Regions from separate parts of the Corynebacterium aquilae DSM 44791 genome, predicted to be linked through region 2. Evidence: riboswitches for the same ligand, from Rfam matches in the RefSeq annotation. Region 2 holds a riboswitch; the other holds the start of a gene.
The links. Region 2 has a riboswitch for cobalamin ahead of CAQU_RS09980 (energy-coupling factor ABC transporter permease). Riboswitches for the same ligand answer to the same signal wherever they lie in the genome.
Positions count from the first base shown of each region.

Region 1: it holds a riboswitch for cobalamin, as region 2 does, so the genes downstream of both, CAQU_RS09170 (ATP-binding cassette domain-containing protein) here and CAQU_RS09980 (energy-coupling factor ABC transporter permease) in region 2, are expected to answer to the same signal.

Region 1 is NZ_CP009245.1:2,182,987-2,190,800, forward strand. It holds gene CAQU_RS09155 (ABC transporter substrate-binding protein) at 1-495, opposite strand, end outside; gene CAQU_RS09160 (MFS transporter) at 571-2,091, opposite strand; gene CAQU_RS09165 (ATP-binding cassette domain-containing protein) at 2,088-2,798, opposite strand; gene CAQU_RS09170 (ATP-binding cassette domain-containing protein) at 2,785-3,456, opposite strand; cobalamin riboswitch at 3,545-3,766, opposite strand; gene ndk (nucleoside-diphosphate kinase) at 4,101-4,511, opposite strand; gene CAQU_RS09180 (DUF4233 domain-containing protein) at 4,666-5,094, opposite strand; gene folC (bifunctional tetrahydrofolate synthase/dihydrofolate synthase) at 5,091-6,560, opposite strand; gene CAQU_RS09190 (valine--tRNA ligase) at 6,940-7,814, opposite strand, start outside.
Region 2 is NZ_CP009245.1:2,354,018-2,361,831, forward strand. It holds gene cbiQ (cobalt ECF transporter T component CbiQ) at 1-243, opposite strand, end outside; gene CAQU_RS09975 (energy-coupling factor ABC transporter substrate-binding protein) at 269-628, opposite strand; gene CAQU_RS09980 (energy-coupling factor ABC transporter permease) at 674-1,372, opposite strand; cobalamin riboswitch at 1,430-1,698, opposite strand; gene cysK (cysteine synthase A) at 2,133-3,074, shown strand; gene epsC (serine O-acetyltransferase EpsC) at 3,200-3,784, shown strand; gene CAQU_RS09995 (GNAT family N-acetyltransferase) at 3,853-4,143, opposite strand; tRNA gene CAQU_RS10000 (tRNA-Phe) at 4,393-4,465, opposite strand; tRNA gene CAQU_RS10005 (tRNA-Asp) at 4,494-4,570, opposite strand; tRNA gene CAQU_RS10010 (tRNA-Asp) at 5,112-5,185, opposite strand; tRNA gene CAQU_RS10015 (tRNA-Glu) at 5,212-5,284, opposite strand; tRNA gene CAQU_RS10020 (tRNA-Lys) at 5,631-5,706, opposite strand; gene scpC (succinyl-CoA:acetate CoA-transferase ScpC) at 5,925-7,442, opposite strand.

The sequences.
Region 1 (7,814 bases), 170 kb from region 2:
CTGCACGAGGATCGGGTCGGCAGCTTCCGCCTGGACGCGCACCTTGTCTTCGCCGTCGGCGGTGAAAGTCAAGGGCTTTTTGCCCAGGCCCTTCGGCCGGCTGGTGGCATCGAAGGCTGCCTGCAGGGAACGGACCACAGCGGCGCTGTTCATCTCGGTGCCATCGTGGAATTTCACGCCCTTCTTCAGGGTGAATTCGACGGTGCGATCGTCGATGCGGTTGACGCTGTCGGCAAGCCAGGGCTGGGCGACACCGTCTTTGTCGAGTTGTACGAGGGTTTCGCCCACGCCCATGCGGGTATTGAGCAGCGCATCATCAGAGAACGGGGAAAGGTGCGCGACAGGTGCGAAGGGCAGCGCGATGGCGGTGGCGTTATCGGCCGGGGCCTTGTCGGCGGCGGTGGTGTCCTCACTGCCGCAGGCGCTCAGCCCGAAGACCAGCGCGGGTACGAGGGTGATGCCGGCGAGAGCACGCAATGTGGTGGATTTTTTCACGTTTGTGTCCTTAAAAAAAAGGGGGAAGGGATGGTGAATATGCAGTTATAGACCGGAGGTTTCCCTCGGTACATTTTAGTGGGAAACTTTTTGGACTTTGGCCGATGCTGTCCGAGAAGTAGCGATGATGCGGGGCATGGCGACAGCGGAGGCCGCCATGAGTGCGGTGAGCACCACCCAGGGGGCTGCGGCGGGAATTCCGGTGATCTCGGCGTAATCGAGAAGTTCGCCGACCACCAGGGAGGACAACAGCACCGCCAGCCCGCCGAAGGAATTGAGGAATCCGTAGTAGGAGCCGAGATTTTTTTCACCGGCAACGATGCCCACAACATCGCGGGAGGTCGGCACGGCCAACATTTGCCCGGTGTGCAACAGCGTCAGCATGAAAAGCGCCGGTGCCAAAGCGCCAAACCCCGCTGGATGGTAAAAGGTGGCGGAGATGGCGACGACGGCGAATCCTAGTGCTTGCAGGGCAAAACCGATGGCAATGCTGGGCATGGTGCCGATTCGGCGGGCTAGCCGGGCGATCGGCAGCTGCAACACGAGAATCAGGATGGATGAGTAGACGAACATCCACCCAAGTGCGGTTTTGCTCCCGGTTGCCCGTTGCAGCTCCGTGGGAAGGGAGAGGTACTGCTGGTTGTAAGCGACCAGGCCGGTGGAATACGCCAGGGCAAACAGGACGAATTCCTTGTGCTTGAGCACGCGGGCGAAACCCGCGAGCACAGATTGTTGCTGGGTGGTGGTGTCGACGTGGGGCACGACCAGTAGGTGGGAGAAGAACAGGAACGCGAATATTCCAGCAGCAACGAAGCAGGTGATGTGGAAGCCCTGCTCGATCAGGGCGGCACCCAACAGTGGCCCGGTCAGTGCGCCGACGCGGGAGAAGAAAACATCCATGGCGAATAGCTGGCTGCGGGGGATGCCGCCGGCTTTTTCGAGTTGGGCGCCCCGCACCGCAAATGCTGCTTCGGCGGCTGGGGAGAATAGCGCGGCCGCGAAACCAATGAGGATAACCGCCAGGATGAGGGTTTCGATGCTGTTGGACAGCCCGGCGAGCACGAATCCGGCAACGCGGATGGCAACGCCGGTGAGCAGGACGGGTTTGATGCCGAAGCGGTCGGCGAGCCCGCCGCCGACGAAAAAGAGTCCCTGTTGGCTGAAGGTGCGCAAACCCAGGACGAAGCCGACCATGACGCCGCTGGCTGCCAGGGAGTCGGTCATGTAGTTCGCCAGGAACGGCACGACGAGGTAGAAGCCGACGTTGAACAGCATTTGAGTGACCAGCAGCAGCTGTAGTTCCAGCGGCAGTGAAACAAAAGCGCGGACTTCGCTGCCAAGATGGCTGCCGAGGCGGTAGCGCCGGCGAGAAGAGGAGCTTTGGGGCTCGGTGGGGTGCTCGTCCGGGGCTGACTGTGGGCTAGATGAGCCATCTCCGGCAGCGACGGTGGCGAGCAGTTTGCTGGGTGTTGCGCTGGTTTTTTCGGTGCGGGTGCAGGCGTTGCCGGGGTGTTCTTGGTGGTGCGGGCTGGGCCGGGTGGCGCCGGCACGGTTGGGTTGCAGGTTGAGGTTGTCCGGTGGGGTGTTCTCACTCATTGGGCTAGGACCTCCTCGGCGGCAAGTAGTTCTTTTCGGGCATCGCTGGCGTTGTCGTCGTTGGTGAGCAGCCTGCTGGCTGGGCCTTGTTCGGCAATGGTGCCGCCGTCGAGGAGCAGGTAGCTGTCGCAGATGCTGGCTGCGGCGTAGAGGTCGTGGGTGATGAGCACCAGTGCTGCGCCACTGCGTTCGATGCTGTCCAGGCACAGTTGTGCGGTGGTGTGGTCGAGGGCGCTGATCGCTTCGTCGGCGAAGATAATGTCGGGCTGGTTGATCAGTGCCCGGGCGATGGCGACGCGTTGGCGTTGCCCGCCGGATAGTTGTGCAGCACGACGGTGACCGAGGTGCGGGTCAAGGCCGAGGCTTGTAAGAAGTTCGCTGGCGGCGGGGTGGGCCTGGCGGCCGGCGCGGGTGCCGCGGGCAATGGCGATGGGCTCGGTGATGATGTCGAGGATGCTCATGTGGGGGTTGAGGCTGGCGTCGACGTCTTGGGGGATATACGAGAAGGTGCGCGGGGTGGTGGCGGTACCGCCGTCTGGGGTGATGGTGCCCATCAGCAGCCGCATGATGGTGGTCTTTCCGGCGCCGCTGCGTCCGATGAGCGCCAGGCGGTGCCCGGGATGGACATCGAGGGTGATTTCGCTGACGCGCCCGGTGACGGTGGCGTGGTCGAGTCGGGCCAGGGGGCTTGGGCTAGTGGTCGTCATGGGGTGCTCCGGCGGCGGCGATGGGCCCGTAGTGGGCGGTGAAAATGGCGCTATCTGGCTGCTTCTTTAAGGTGATGGCCGTGTCGCACAGGAATCTTGCTGCACCGTGGTGGTGGCTGATGAAGATGACTGTGGTGTTGCCGGCGGCGTGGTCGAGGGCACGCAGCACGTCGACGATGGCAACCGGGTCGAGTGCGGAGGTGATTTCGTCGGCGATGATGATGTCGGGTTGGGAGGCTAGTGCGAAGGCGATGGCTGCGCGTTGGCGTTGCCCGCCGGAAAGTTCTAGGGGGTACTTGTGGGCGTTGTCGCGGCTAAGCCCCACCTGTTCGAGGATGCTGGTGTCGCCGAGCAGCCGGATTTGGTTCTCGACCCGCATAAGGGGGTTGAGCGCCCCGAAGGAGTCTTGGGCGACGTATCCGACGCGCCCGGAGACCTGCAGGGATTCGGCGCTCACGGTGGCGGTGGTGGGGAGGAATCCGCCGATGGTGGCCGCCAGGGTGGATTTTCCGGAGCCTGATGGCCCGGTCAGTGCGACTCGTGCCCCGGCGGGGATGACGAGTTCGTCGATGTCGATGCCGACGTCGTGGTGGGCGTTGTCGTAGCGCACGCGGACGTGCTTCATCGACACCGCCGGCGGTGGAGACAGCTGTCCCATCGCAAACGATCCTCACATTCGCCACGTGGGGTCAAATACTCGTGACCGCAGTGGCAGCTCGCGGGCGCACCCAAGTAAGTGTGCGCCGTAAAACCGGTCATCTCCTGTAGGTCTCCTGGCTTCAACGCCGTCACACGGCCGCCGACACCTCGTTGGTGGCGAGGTTTTCAGGCCTTCCCGGGGGCGTGTTTGCCCCTAGTGGCCTCGCGCGGGGCGAGGCGGTTCGTGTGGTGTCGCGTCATACAGTGGCGAGTACCGCTTCCGGATTCACACCGGAGATTCCCTTGACACAGGTGATGTTGTTCTTTTCTTCCCCGGTGAGTTTACCCACCAGCTTTAGCTAATGCATGTTGGTATCAATTGAACATGCCACTGGATCGTTTCTCAGGCAGGCACTTCGTTAGCGGGGTCAGTTGGGTTTGGGCGGATGGGGGCGGCCGGCAGCTTCTGCAGCAGCAGCGGTGCAGGTCTTCTCCCCCACCCCGGCGTTGGTCGCACCCACCGCAACACGTCTCATGACGTTGTGGGATGTGGGTTTTAGGCATGAAAAATCCGCCCCGGAGCCAAGCCCAGGAGCGGATTGTGCGGTTTCGGCTATCCCCGGCGCGCGCTGTGGCGGCGTGGGGGTAGGGAAAACGAGGTTTTTAGAGGTTCGGGAACCAGATGGAGATTTCGCGTTCTGCGGACTCCGGGGAGTCGGAGCCGTGAACGACGTTGTTGGCGACCTCGAGGGCGAAGTCGCCGCGGATGGTGCCCGGGGTGGCCTTGGCGACCGGATCGGTGCCGCCGGCCAGCTGGCGCCATGCTTCGATGGCGCGGGGGCCTTCGACGACGCCGGCGATCAGCGGTGCGGAGGTGATGAACTCGACCAGTTCGCCGAAGAAGGGCTTGTCCTCGTGCTCTGCGTAGTGAGCCTTGGCGGTTGCTTCGTCGGCAACGCGCAGGTCGAGGGCGGCCAGCTTCAGGCCTTTGCGCTCGATGCGGGAGATAACTTCGCCGACGAGACCGCGGGAGACGCCGTCCGGCTTGATCAGGATGAGTGTACGTTCAGACATGCGCACCATCCTACAGGGCTATCGGTTGTGGTGGCTGCGCCTGGTGTACCCCCGGGCGTGCTTTGCGTAGTTGTCTTAGGGGGGTGGATAGCGAAACCGCCACCGGCAATGGGGTTTGCTGGTGGCGGTGTGGTGTGGGCTGCGGGGTGTGCGGCTAGGTGTGTTGGGTGGTCAACAGGCCACGCTTCATGCGTTCTATGAGGTTGGCGCGGAGGTACAGGATGAAGGCCCACACGCCGATGAAAAACAGCACCATGATGATCATGGAGTAGTGCACGAAGAAAGCGCCTACCAGGGCGATGACTTGTAGGGCGATGTTGACGATGAGGTTGATGGGTAGTCGTTGGAAGAAGGCCCAGACGAACATTGCGACACCAATGAAGGTGACAAAGAGCCAGTTTGCGGTGGTCCAGTAGGCGCCGTTGTCGAGTCGTCCGATGACAGTGAGGACGAGCAGCAGGGAGATGGCTTCCATGACGAGGGTGCCGGCCATGACTCCGTTGAGGCCTTTGAGGGGGTCTTTGGCGGGGGCGTGGCCGGGGCCGAGGGGGCCGTATTCGATGTCCTGGCCTGCGGTGCTCATGCGGGGTCCTTTCCAAACAGGGTGCGGGCCTCGCCCGCGGTGACTACCGAGCCGGTGATGACGACACCGGAGCCGGACACTTGTCCGCCTGGTTCGTCGGATTCTTCCGCCAACTCTACGGCCAAGGCCACGGCGCCTGATAGTGACTCGGCGGTGTGGACGCGTTCCTCGCCGAAGATTTCGCGGGCCATGTCTGCGAGTTCCTCGGTTGGCAGGGCCCGGGGGCTGAGGTTTTCGGTGATGACGACTTCGGTGAGGACGGGTTCGAGTGCGGTGAGGATGCCTCGGGCGTCTTTGTCGCCGAGGACGGCGAGCACGCCGATCAAGCGGCGGAAGTCGAAGTCGCGGTTGAGTGCTGCGGCTAGGGCTGTGGCGCCGTGGGGGTTGTGGGTGGCGTCGACGAAGACGGTGGGGGTGGCGCGGACGCGTTCGAGGCGTCCGGGGGATTGCACGGCGGCGAAGCCGGCGCGGACGCGTTCGATGTCGAGGGGGCGGCCGGGGCCGGCGCCGAAGAATGCTTCGACGGCTGCGAGGGCGCAGGCTGCGTTGTGTGCTTGGTGTTCGCCGGATAGGGGCAGGAAGATGTCGTCGTATTCGCCGCCGAGCCCTTTGAGGCTGATGCGTTGTCCGCCGACGGCGAGGGAGGATTCGATGACGCCGAATTCTTGGCCGAAGCGGGCGACTGCGGCGTCGGCTTCGACGGCGCGTTCGAGGATGACGCGCAGGGCGGCTGGTTCTTGGGCGCCGACGATGGCGACGTTGTCTGGTGGGGTGAGTAGGTCGCTGGCGTCCCAGCGGGGTTTGATGATGCCGGCTTTTTCGGCGGCGATTTCCTCGATGGTTTCTCCCAGGTAGTCCTGGTGGTCGAGGCCGACGGGCATGATGACGGCGACGTCGGAGGAGATCACGTTGGTGGCGTCCCAGCGGCCGCCGAGGCCGACTTCGACGACGCCGACGTCGACGGGTGCGTCGGCGAAGGCGGCAAAAGCCATGGCGGTGAGCACTTCAAATTTGCTCATTTTGGGCCCGCCTTTGGCTTCGCTGCGGGCGTCGACCATTTCTACGTAGGGCTGGATTTCGCGCCAGGTGCGCACGTAGTCGGCGGGGCTAATCGGGGCGCCGTCGATGGCGATGCGCTCGGTGACCAGTTGGAGGTGGGGGCTGGTGGTGCGTCCGGTGCGGCGGGCAAAGGCGCGCACGAGGGCCTCGATCATGCGCACTGTGGAGGTTTTGCCGTTGGTGCCGGCCACGTGGATGGTGGGGTATGCCTGGTGCGGGGAGCCGAGGATGTCCATGAGTTCCTCGATGCGTTCCATGGTGGGGTCGATTTTGACCTCCGACCAGCGCTGATCGAGTTCCCGTTCCACCTGTGCGAGGTCCTCGAGGTCTTGCGGGGTGTAGGCGGGTTCCTCACTGTCGGCTGGTGCTGCCCCAATGGGCAGGGTTAAGCCTTGGTCGTCGACCATGACGGTGCCGGTGATGGGGGCGCTGTCGGCATCGGTGTCTTCTTCCTCGTCGAAGTCTGCGCCGAGGCCTAGTCCAGCGGCTGCTAGTGCGGCTTCTACGGCGTCGCCGTCGGTGGGGATTTGGTGTTCGGGGATGCCGGCGGCTGCGGCGAGTTGGGCAAGTGCTGCTGCCTGTTGTTCGTCCACAACACCGGTGGTGTCTTCTGTGGGGTGCTCGCGGTCGTCGGGTTCAGGGGTGGGGGTGTCGTGCATGGAGTTTCCTCACAGAATTGGGGGGAAGGTCGGCGAATACGGTGGGGGCGAGAAAACAGCGAAGCCTGCCCCGCGTTGCCTACTTGGGCGTGGGGCAGGTCATGGCGCTGCTGGTGTGGGGCGGGGCTTAGAGCTCTGCCAGGCGGGCGGTGATGCGGGCGACTTCTTCCTCGGCGACTTGGCGGCGGGCGCGGATCTTGTCCACCACCGCTTCGGGGGCTTTCGCGAGGAAGGCTTCGTTGCCGAGTTTCTTGCCGGTGGTGTCGAGTTCCTTGGTGGCGGCCGCGAGGTCCTTTTCTAGGCGCTTGCGTTCGGCTGCCTTGTCGACGGTGCCGCTGGTGTCGACGGCGATGGTGATGGTGGCCTGGCTGAGGCGCACTTCGAGTTCGGCGGAGGCGTTGAAGTCTTCGGCGGGAACGTCCACGCGGGCCAGGGAGCGCACGGCGTCTTCTTGGCCGGTGAGGTCGGCGGCGGCGAAGTCGATGCGGGCGGGCACGCGCTGGGAGGGCTTAACGCCCTGGTCGGAGCGGAAGCGGCGCAGCTCGGTGATGAGCTTTTCTTGGTCGGCCATGCGGCGGCGTGCGACGTCGTCGGTTTCCACTCCACCGTTGGTGTCCTCGGCGGTGGGCCAGGTGGCTTCGCACAGGGAGGTGTTGCCGGTCAGCGCGGTCCACAGCACTTCGGTGACGAAGGGCATGGTCGGGTGCAGGAGGCGCAGCACCACATCGAGGGCGCGGCCCAGCACGATTTTGGTGTTTTCGCCGGTGGGGGTTTCGCCGTCGCGGGGGATTTGAGATTTGGAGATCTCCAGGTACCAGTCGCACAGCTCGCCCCAGGCGAACTGGTAGAGGGCCTCGTTGGCCTTGGCGAACTGGTAGCCATCCAGGTAGGTGTCGACCTGGGCGCGGACTTCTTCCAGGCGATCCAGGATCCACCGGTCTGCGTCGGTGAGTTCCTCACGGGCCGGGAGTGCGTCGACGCGGGCGCCGTTCATCAGGGCGA
Region 2 (7,814 bases):
GATCAGGGGTGCCAGTCCCAGGGCGATGAAGCTGGCGGGGGCCAGGATGAGTGCGGCGTAGAGTTTGGCCGGCACGCGGGCAGCGATCGCGAGGGCGAGGATGGCTGCTGCAACGACGGGAAGCACTGGCCATACGGGGACGCTGATTGCCAGAATCAGCAGCCCGAGGATGGCCAGTGCTTTCTCCCCCACTGATGCGTATGCCCATCGGTTGTTCGCCGCGGCGAGTTCCAGGGGGTTCACGTCGGTGGTGTCCTTGGGGGTTCGCTTAGCTGGTGGCGCCTGTGGCGTCGACGGTGATGCCGAGGGCTTCTTCTGCCTTGCGGCGGCCGCGGTAGCTGCCGAGGGCGTAGCCGACCACACCGGCGCCGAGGCCAGCTTGCAGTGCGAACAGTCCGGATTCGACTTCGCCGGGCAGTTCGCCGATGAGCGGGTTGAACCAGGGTTCGTAGTCGGGGTTTTCTTCCTCGACGATGGTTTCGGCGCCGTCGTCGGTGCCGGTGAATTGTTCTTCAGCGTCCTTGTCGCCGAGGTTGAAGAACATGGGGAAGGCGGCGATGCCGAAGGCCAGGGCGATCAGGCCGACGGTCAAGCCTTTGTTGGTCTTTGGGGTGCTGTTGCTGCTCATGGATTTTCCTTTTTTGTGTGGGGGTGCTGTTGGCGGTGAAGATGTTTAGGCCGCGACCGGGGTTGCGGTCGGGGTGGTGGGAATTTCACTGCGCTTGAGCACGCCAAGGTCGAGCAGTTCGCGGGTGGCGATCACACGCAGGCTCTGGAAGATGAGCACGGTCACGATGGACTCGATGATGGCCAGCGGCACCTGGGTGGGTGCGTAGAGCATGAGGAAGTTGAAAAAGGCGGTGGCGTAGCCGCTGCCGTGGTGGGCCAGGGAGAGTTCGAAGGCTGCCACGACATAGGTGGACAGGTCAGCGAAGAAGGCCGCGAAGAACACACCCCAGCTCAAGCTGAGGCCGGCTTTGCGTGCCAGCACCCAGGCGCCGTAGCCGACCCAGGGGCCGACGATGGCCATGGAGAAGATGTTCGCGCCGAGGGTGGTGATGCCACCGTGGGCCAGCAGCAGTGCCTGGAAGAGCAGCACGATGGAACCCATGAAGGCCATCACTGGGGGTTTGAACAGCACGGCACCCATGCCGGTGCCAGTGGGGTGGGAGCACGATCCGGTGATGGAGGGGATTTTCAGGGCGGACAGCACGAAGCTAAACGCGCCGGCGGCTCCGAGGAGCATGCCCGCATCGGGGTGCTCTTTGAGCTGTTTTTTGACGGAGTATGCGCCATGAATGACGAAGGGTGCGGCGACGACGCCCCAACCAATGGCTTGCTCGACGGGAAGGAAACCCTCGGCAATGTGCATGATGAACTTCTTTCGTGAACGTGGCCCGACACCTCGTGGGCCTGAAATGGATGTCACAACTTCTTAAGCGTTGCAGCCGGTCTCCTGGCTTACCCGCGATACCGCACCACCGCAGTGGACCGCGAAACCTTGTCGCGGTCGGGTGGTGGCACAAGTCCTTCCCACGTCGGTGCCTGCGTGAGGGGTCGTGGTGGAATTCTGCATGGCGCGCACCGCCAATTGACGCCTTATTGAAAAAGCGGCGGTGTGCACGCGGGTTCACAGTGGCGAGGGCCGCTGCCGAATTTTCATCGGCATTCCCGAGCACTGCAACGGGCACAAATTTACGCCCCCAACCTGCAATAACATAAAAGAAAAGCAATGTGGGGGTAGCCGAAATCAAGCTTTTTCGGGGACTGTTTTCCCGTCACTCGGCAGCCAGGTTTTGTCATTGGCGCTCAATTTTGCTGCATATTTCCGCATTCCATTATCTGCGCACACATGCAGGTTTTCATTTAGTGGGAGACCAATACTCCGGGACACCTCCCCCCTTTAGTGACCGGACACACCTTGGGTCCACCTTCGGCTGTTTATTCACATCCACTACGCAAGCTTTAGGACTTCGAACGCTCTTTTACCGCGCCCACCTGCACAGATCCCACATTTATAGACCGCTCTGTCTGATTGCCTGTCTATTTTTTGGGTGTATAGTGAGCATCATTGCAGCGCCCAACATCCCACCCGCAAGCGGGCGCACCACCAATCCCAGGAGCAAGTGACAATGTCCAACATCAAAAACAACATCACCGAAACCATCGGCAACACCCCCCTGGTGCGCCTCAACCGACTCACCGAGGGCCTCGACGCCGAAATCCTCGTCAAGCTCGAATTCTTCAACCCCGCCAACAGCGTCAAAGATCGCATCGGCCGCGCCATCCTCGACGCCGCCGAAGAAGACGGCTCCCTGACCCCCGGCGGCACGATCGTTGAGGCCACCTCCGGCAACACCGGCATCGCGCTGGCCATGGTCGGCGCCGCACGCGGCTACAACGTCGTCCTCACCATGCCAGAAACCATGTCCATGGAACGCCGCATCATGCTGCGCGCCTACGGCGCTGAAATCGTGCTCACCCCCGGCGCCGCCGGCATGCAGGGCGCCGTGGATAAGGCCAACGAAATCGTCGCGGAGCGCCCCGGCGCCATCCTCGCCCGCCAGTTCGCCAACCCCGCCAACCCCGCCACCCACCGCGCCACCACCGCCGAAGAAATCTGGCGCGACACCGACGGCAACGTCGACATCTTCGTCGCAGGCTTCGGCACCGGCGGCACCGTCACCGGCGTCGGCGAGGTCCTCAAGGAGCGCAAAGACACCGTCCAAATCTTCGCCGTCGAACCCGCCGACTCCGCCCTTTTGACCACCGGCAAGGCCGGCCCCCACAAGATCCAGGGCATCGGCGCCAACTTCATCCCCGACGTCCTCAACCGTCGCGTCCTCGACGACGTGCTGACCATCGGTAACGAAGAAGCCATCAACGCCTCCCGCGAACTCGCAGCCAAGGAAGGCATCCTCGGCGGCATCTCCACCGGCGCAAACATCGCCGCCGCCCTCAAACTCGCCGCCAAGGAAGAAAACAAAGGCAAGACCATCGTCACCGTCGCCTGCGACTACGGCGAGCGCTACGTCTCCACCCCGCTGTTCGAAGACATCCGCCAAGAGTTCTAACTCCTAGCACCCCACTCACACCGCCCCCGCGCCAGCTGCCCGGGGGCGGTGCACCTTATTAACCACCGCAACGCACCCAACCACAAACAAACCACCACCCCACCACGCTGATAGAGTAGGCAGCCATGAAGCGCCTCATTGCGATGATCCGGGAAGACCTCCACAACGCCCGCGAACACGACCCCGCCGCCCGCGGCGACGTCGAAAACGCCATCGTCTACTCCGGCCTACACGCCATCTGGGCATACCGCATCGCCCACGCCCTATGGGTGCGCGGCTTCAAAACCCCCGCACGCATCCTCTCCCAAGCCACCCGATTCTTCACCGGCATCGAAATCCACCCCGGCGCCACCATCGGGCGACGCTTCTTCATCGACCACGGCATGGGAATCGTCATCGGCGAAACCACCGAAATCGGCGACGGCGTCATGCTGTACCACGGCGTCACCCTCGGCGGTCAGGTACTCACCCAAACCAAACGCCACCCCACCCTCCACGACAACGTCACCGTCGGCGCCGGCGCGAAGGTCCTTGGCCCCATCACCATCGGCTGCGGCAGCGCCATTGGCGCCAACGCCGTCGTCACCAAAGATGTGCCCGACAACCACATCGCCATCGGCATTCCCGCCAAAAACCGACCCCGCAAAGAAAACGAGTGCCTCAAACTCGTCGACCCCGACCGCTACGTTGCCGGAACCTTCGAAATCTAACCCAACGGATGCACAAAGTCCCTGCCACCTGGTTCTCAACTCAGATGGCAGGGACTTTTTTCATGGTCTTACTCCGCGAGCTGCTCCGCATACTCGGGGTTCTTAGCGATGAAGTGCTCCACAGCAGAGCACGTCGCCTTCACCTTGACACCAGCATCACGGGAATCATCCAGGGCCGCCTTAATCAGCGGGGAGGACAGGCCCTGACCGCGATACTCATCAAGAACCACAGTGTGGTTAAAGTCGCGAACCCCATCCGAGCCCTCCGCATAGTCGGCATAGCCGGCGAGATTACCCTTCACCATGAGTGCAAAACGGCCATTATCCGGCTCGTGAACGATCTCAGCATGCTCAAGCATGAAAACTCCTTCTTTACAGCGTGCTCAAAGCCCGCGAACGCGGGCCCCACGCCGCCACACACCCACACAAGGCGCTGTGACGCGCGTGACAGCCCAGTGTAGGCAAAGATGCACAATCCCGCAGAAAACGCACCACACGCCCCCACACGGCCCCACAACGCCGCCTCATACATGTCTCGCAACCACGGCCCCCAGAAAAAATCACGTGGCACGCGAAAAGCCCCACACTTTCGTGTGGGGCTTTAACTGTGGCCAGAGCCGGGATCGAACCGGCGACCTTTCACTTTTCAGGCGAACGCTCTACCGACTGAGCTATCTGGCCATATCCCAAAACTATACCAGTTAAGGAATGGCGACCCTGACGGGACTCGAACCCGCGACCTCCGCCGTGACAGGGCGGCGCGCTAACCAACTGCGCCACAGGGCCGTGACACTCGCACCAAGCAGTGAAAATATTTCATTGCCTTGCGCTGTGCACGAGGAAGTACTTTACCCAGGAAGTGCAATATGACACAAATCAGCAGCATGTAACCCTTTTTCGCATACTCCCCCACCCACCACACCACCAGCAAACCTCCGCAAGCGGGCCCCACAAGGAAAGCCACCACCAAACATCAACGCACCTGCCCTATAGAACTAAAAGCCTGGCGACCTCATAGAAATCGCCAGGCAACACGACTTCGGGACTCACGAACTCGCCAAAGTTAAAACAGCCACCGAAGCACTAACCGACAGCAACCCCACTGGAGCTCCTGCCGAATACGACACCGGTATCGACACCGGCTACACCCGCTCTATAGGAATCCGAAAAGGCAAACCCCGCTAAAACCGGACACACTTTTTGTCCTATATCCACGACACGCCGTACAGACACACATTTTGTCGCATAACCCCCACCCCACGCGAGGTTCACATAAACCCGCAAACAGCAAAAAGCGCCAGTAGATTTTCTCTACTGGCGCTGCCTGCGACCCTGACGGGACTCGAACCCGCGACCTCCGCCGTGACAGGGCGGCGCGCTAACCAACTGCGCCACAGGGCCACTGGCCTTATGAAAATAAAGCCTTGTACTCCCAACGGGATTCGAACCCGTGTCGCTGCCGTGAAAGGGCAGTGTCCTAGGCCCCTAGACGATGGGAGCGTGTCATAAAGAAGCGGTGTAGCACCTGCTGCTTTGCGACTTCGTTCATAGTACACGACATGAGCGAAAGACCAAAAAACGCCGGTTGAAGCGCATTTTTCAACCAACAAAGCACCATAAAAAACGTATGCGATCAAAGATGAAGCCGACACGATGAGAAAACACCCCTCACCATCCCCGTCACAGCACCCCAGACAGTTACGGCCTAGCGCCCTGACCCCGCACCCGGACGCCCTATTGGGGCCTATAGGACAAAAAGTGTGTCCGCTGGTGCAACGACGGTTTGAAACCGCCCGGGCAAGGAAAAGACAAAGCTCCCTTTCACCGAAGTGAAAGGGAGCTTGTTTGGTGGGCCCTGTGGGGCTCGAACCCACGACCTGCGGATTAAAAGTCCGTAGCTCTACCAACTGAGCTAAAGGCCCACGGAACAATCGCAACTAGTGCGTAGTCCGCTGTATATCGTAACCGGTTTTTTCGGCCACATCAAAACGGAACACGCCGATAAGTTTTTTGGAGCCGCCACCAGGCCACCCCAACGGGCCTGTAACCGGGTCTCAACGCACCGACGCCCCTTCCACAAGGGTAAGGGGCGTCGTGGTTCTAGGAAGCGCGAGAAGGCACTTCCTGGGGTCCTAAAGGTTTAGGACAGCTTCATGGAGCCGGTCTCCTTGAAGCGCTGGTGGAAGGACAGAGCCTCATCCAGCAGGTGCGGGGTCTGCATGGTCTTGTTGGCCTTGGCCTCAGCCAGTGCACGGTCGTAGTAGTCCTGCAGCATCGGACGGTAGTCCGGGTGAGCCAGGGCGATCATCTTTTCGACCTTCTGGCGCGGTGCCAGGCCACGGAGATCCGCGTAGCCGTACTCGGTGATGATGACCTTGACGTCCTGCTCGGTGTGGTCAACGTGGGAGACCATCGGCACGATGGCGGAGATGGCGCCACCCTTAGCGTCGGAGGGGGTGATGAAGGAGCTGACCAGGCCGTTACGGGTGAAGTCAGCGGAGCCACCGACACCGTTCATCATGCGGGAGCCAACCACGTTGGTGGAGTTGACGTTGCCGTAGATGTCGGCCTCGATCAGACCGTTGGTGCAAATAAGGCCGAGTCGACGGACGACCTCGGGGTGGTTGGAGACCTGCTGGGGGCGCAGGATGATGGTCTCGCGGTACTTGGAGGCCTCCTTGTTCATACGCTCTGCGTACTCCGGGGACAGGGAGAAGGAGGTTGCGGAAGCAACGGTCATCTTGCCTGCGTCGATGAGGTCGACCATGCCGTCCTGGATGACCTCGGTGTAGGCCTTGATGTTCTCGAACTTGGAGTCGAGCAGGCCGCTCATCACAGCGTTGGGCACGTTACCGACACCGGACTGCATGATGTAGCCGTCGTAGGTCAGGCGACCTGCACGAACCTCGCCCTCCAGGAAGTCGAGGAAGTGGCCGGCGATCTGCTTGGACTGATCGTCGATCGGCTTGAACGGTGCGTTGCGGTCGGGGGCGTCGGTCTCGACGACTGCGACAACCTTGTCAAGGTCGATGTCGATGTAGGTGTTACCGATGCGCTGGCCCGGCTCGGTGATCGGGATGGGCTGACGGTTGGGCAGCGGGGCGATGCGGTAGATATCCGCCATGCCCTCGAGCTCCTCGGACTGCCAGGAGTTGACCTCGATGATGATCTTCTCGGCGGCGTCGAGGTATTCGACGTTGTTACCGACGGACGAGGAAGGAACGATGTGGCCTTCCTCGGTGATGCGGACGGCCTCAACGATGGCGACGTTCATCTGGCCGAAGAAGCCCTGCTGCACGTACATACCGGACTCGGAGAGGTGGTAGTCCATGTAATAGCTGGTGCCGTCGTTGATCTTGCTGCGCAGGATCGGGTCGGACTGGTAGGGGGTGCGGAAGTGAATGGCGTCAGCCTCAGCGAGGACACCATCGCAGTCCGGCGCGGTGGAGGCGCCGGTGAACAGGTCGATCATGTACTCATCGCCGCGGGCGTGTGCTTCCTTGGCACGCTCTGCGATGGCGGTCGGCAGTGCCTTGGGGTAGCCGGCACCGGTGAAGCCGGAGATACCGACCTTGTCGCCGTGGTTGACGAACTGAGCGGCTTCTGCAGCCGTCATGACCTTGTTGCGGAGCTGTGCGTTAGCGATCCGATCAGACATGTATTCCTCCTGGGAAGGCCCCCACGCACACAGTGTGCAGTGCGGGAGGGCTTGATTCTTTACTAAAGATGGTCCTCGCGAGTGCGGGGCATGGCGTACAAACGTTGCAACGTTGGCAGCGCTGACACCACAGTGTGACCCACCATACGCGATTCGCGCTGTAGTTACTGTGACCACATTAATAGATGTGGGGCCTTGTTGCCCCTGCTTTTTGGCAGTTTTCTCCCCAATTCACCCCCAGCAGCACCCCCAACCAGCACCTTTGTTAAAAGCTGGCGTCGTTCGCTGCTAGCGAACCTGCTTTCTTCGCTTCTGTCATGCCCCCGCAGCTGTTAAGACGCCCCCTGATTAACCTCGCCCCAAGGTGGCTCC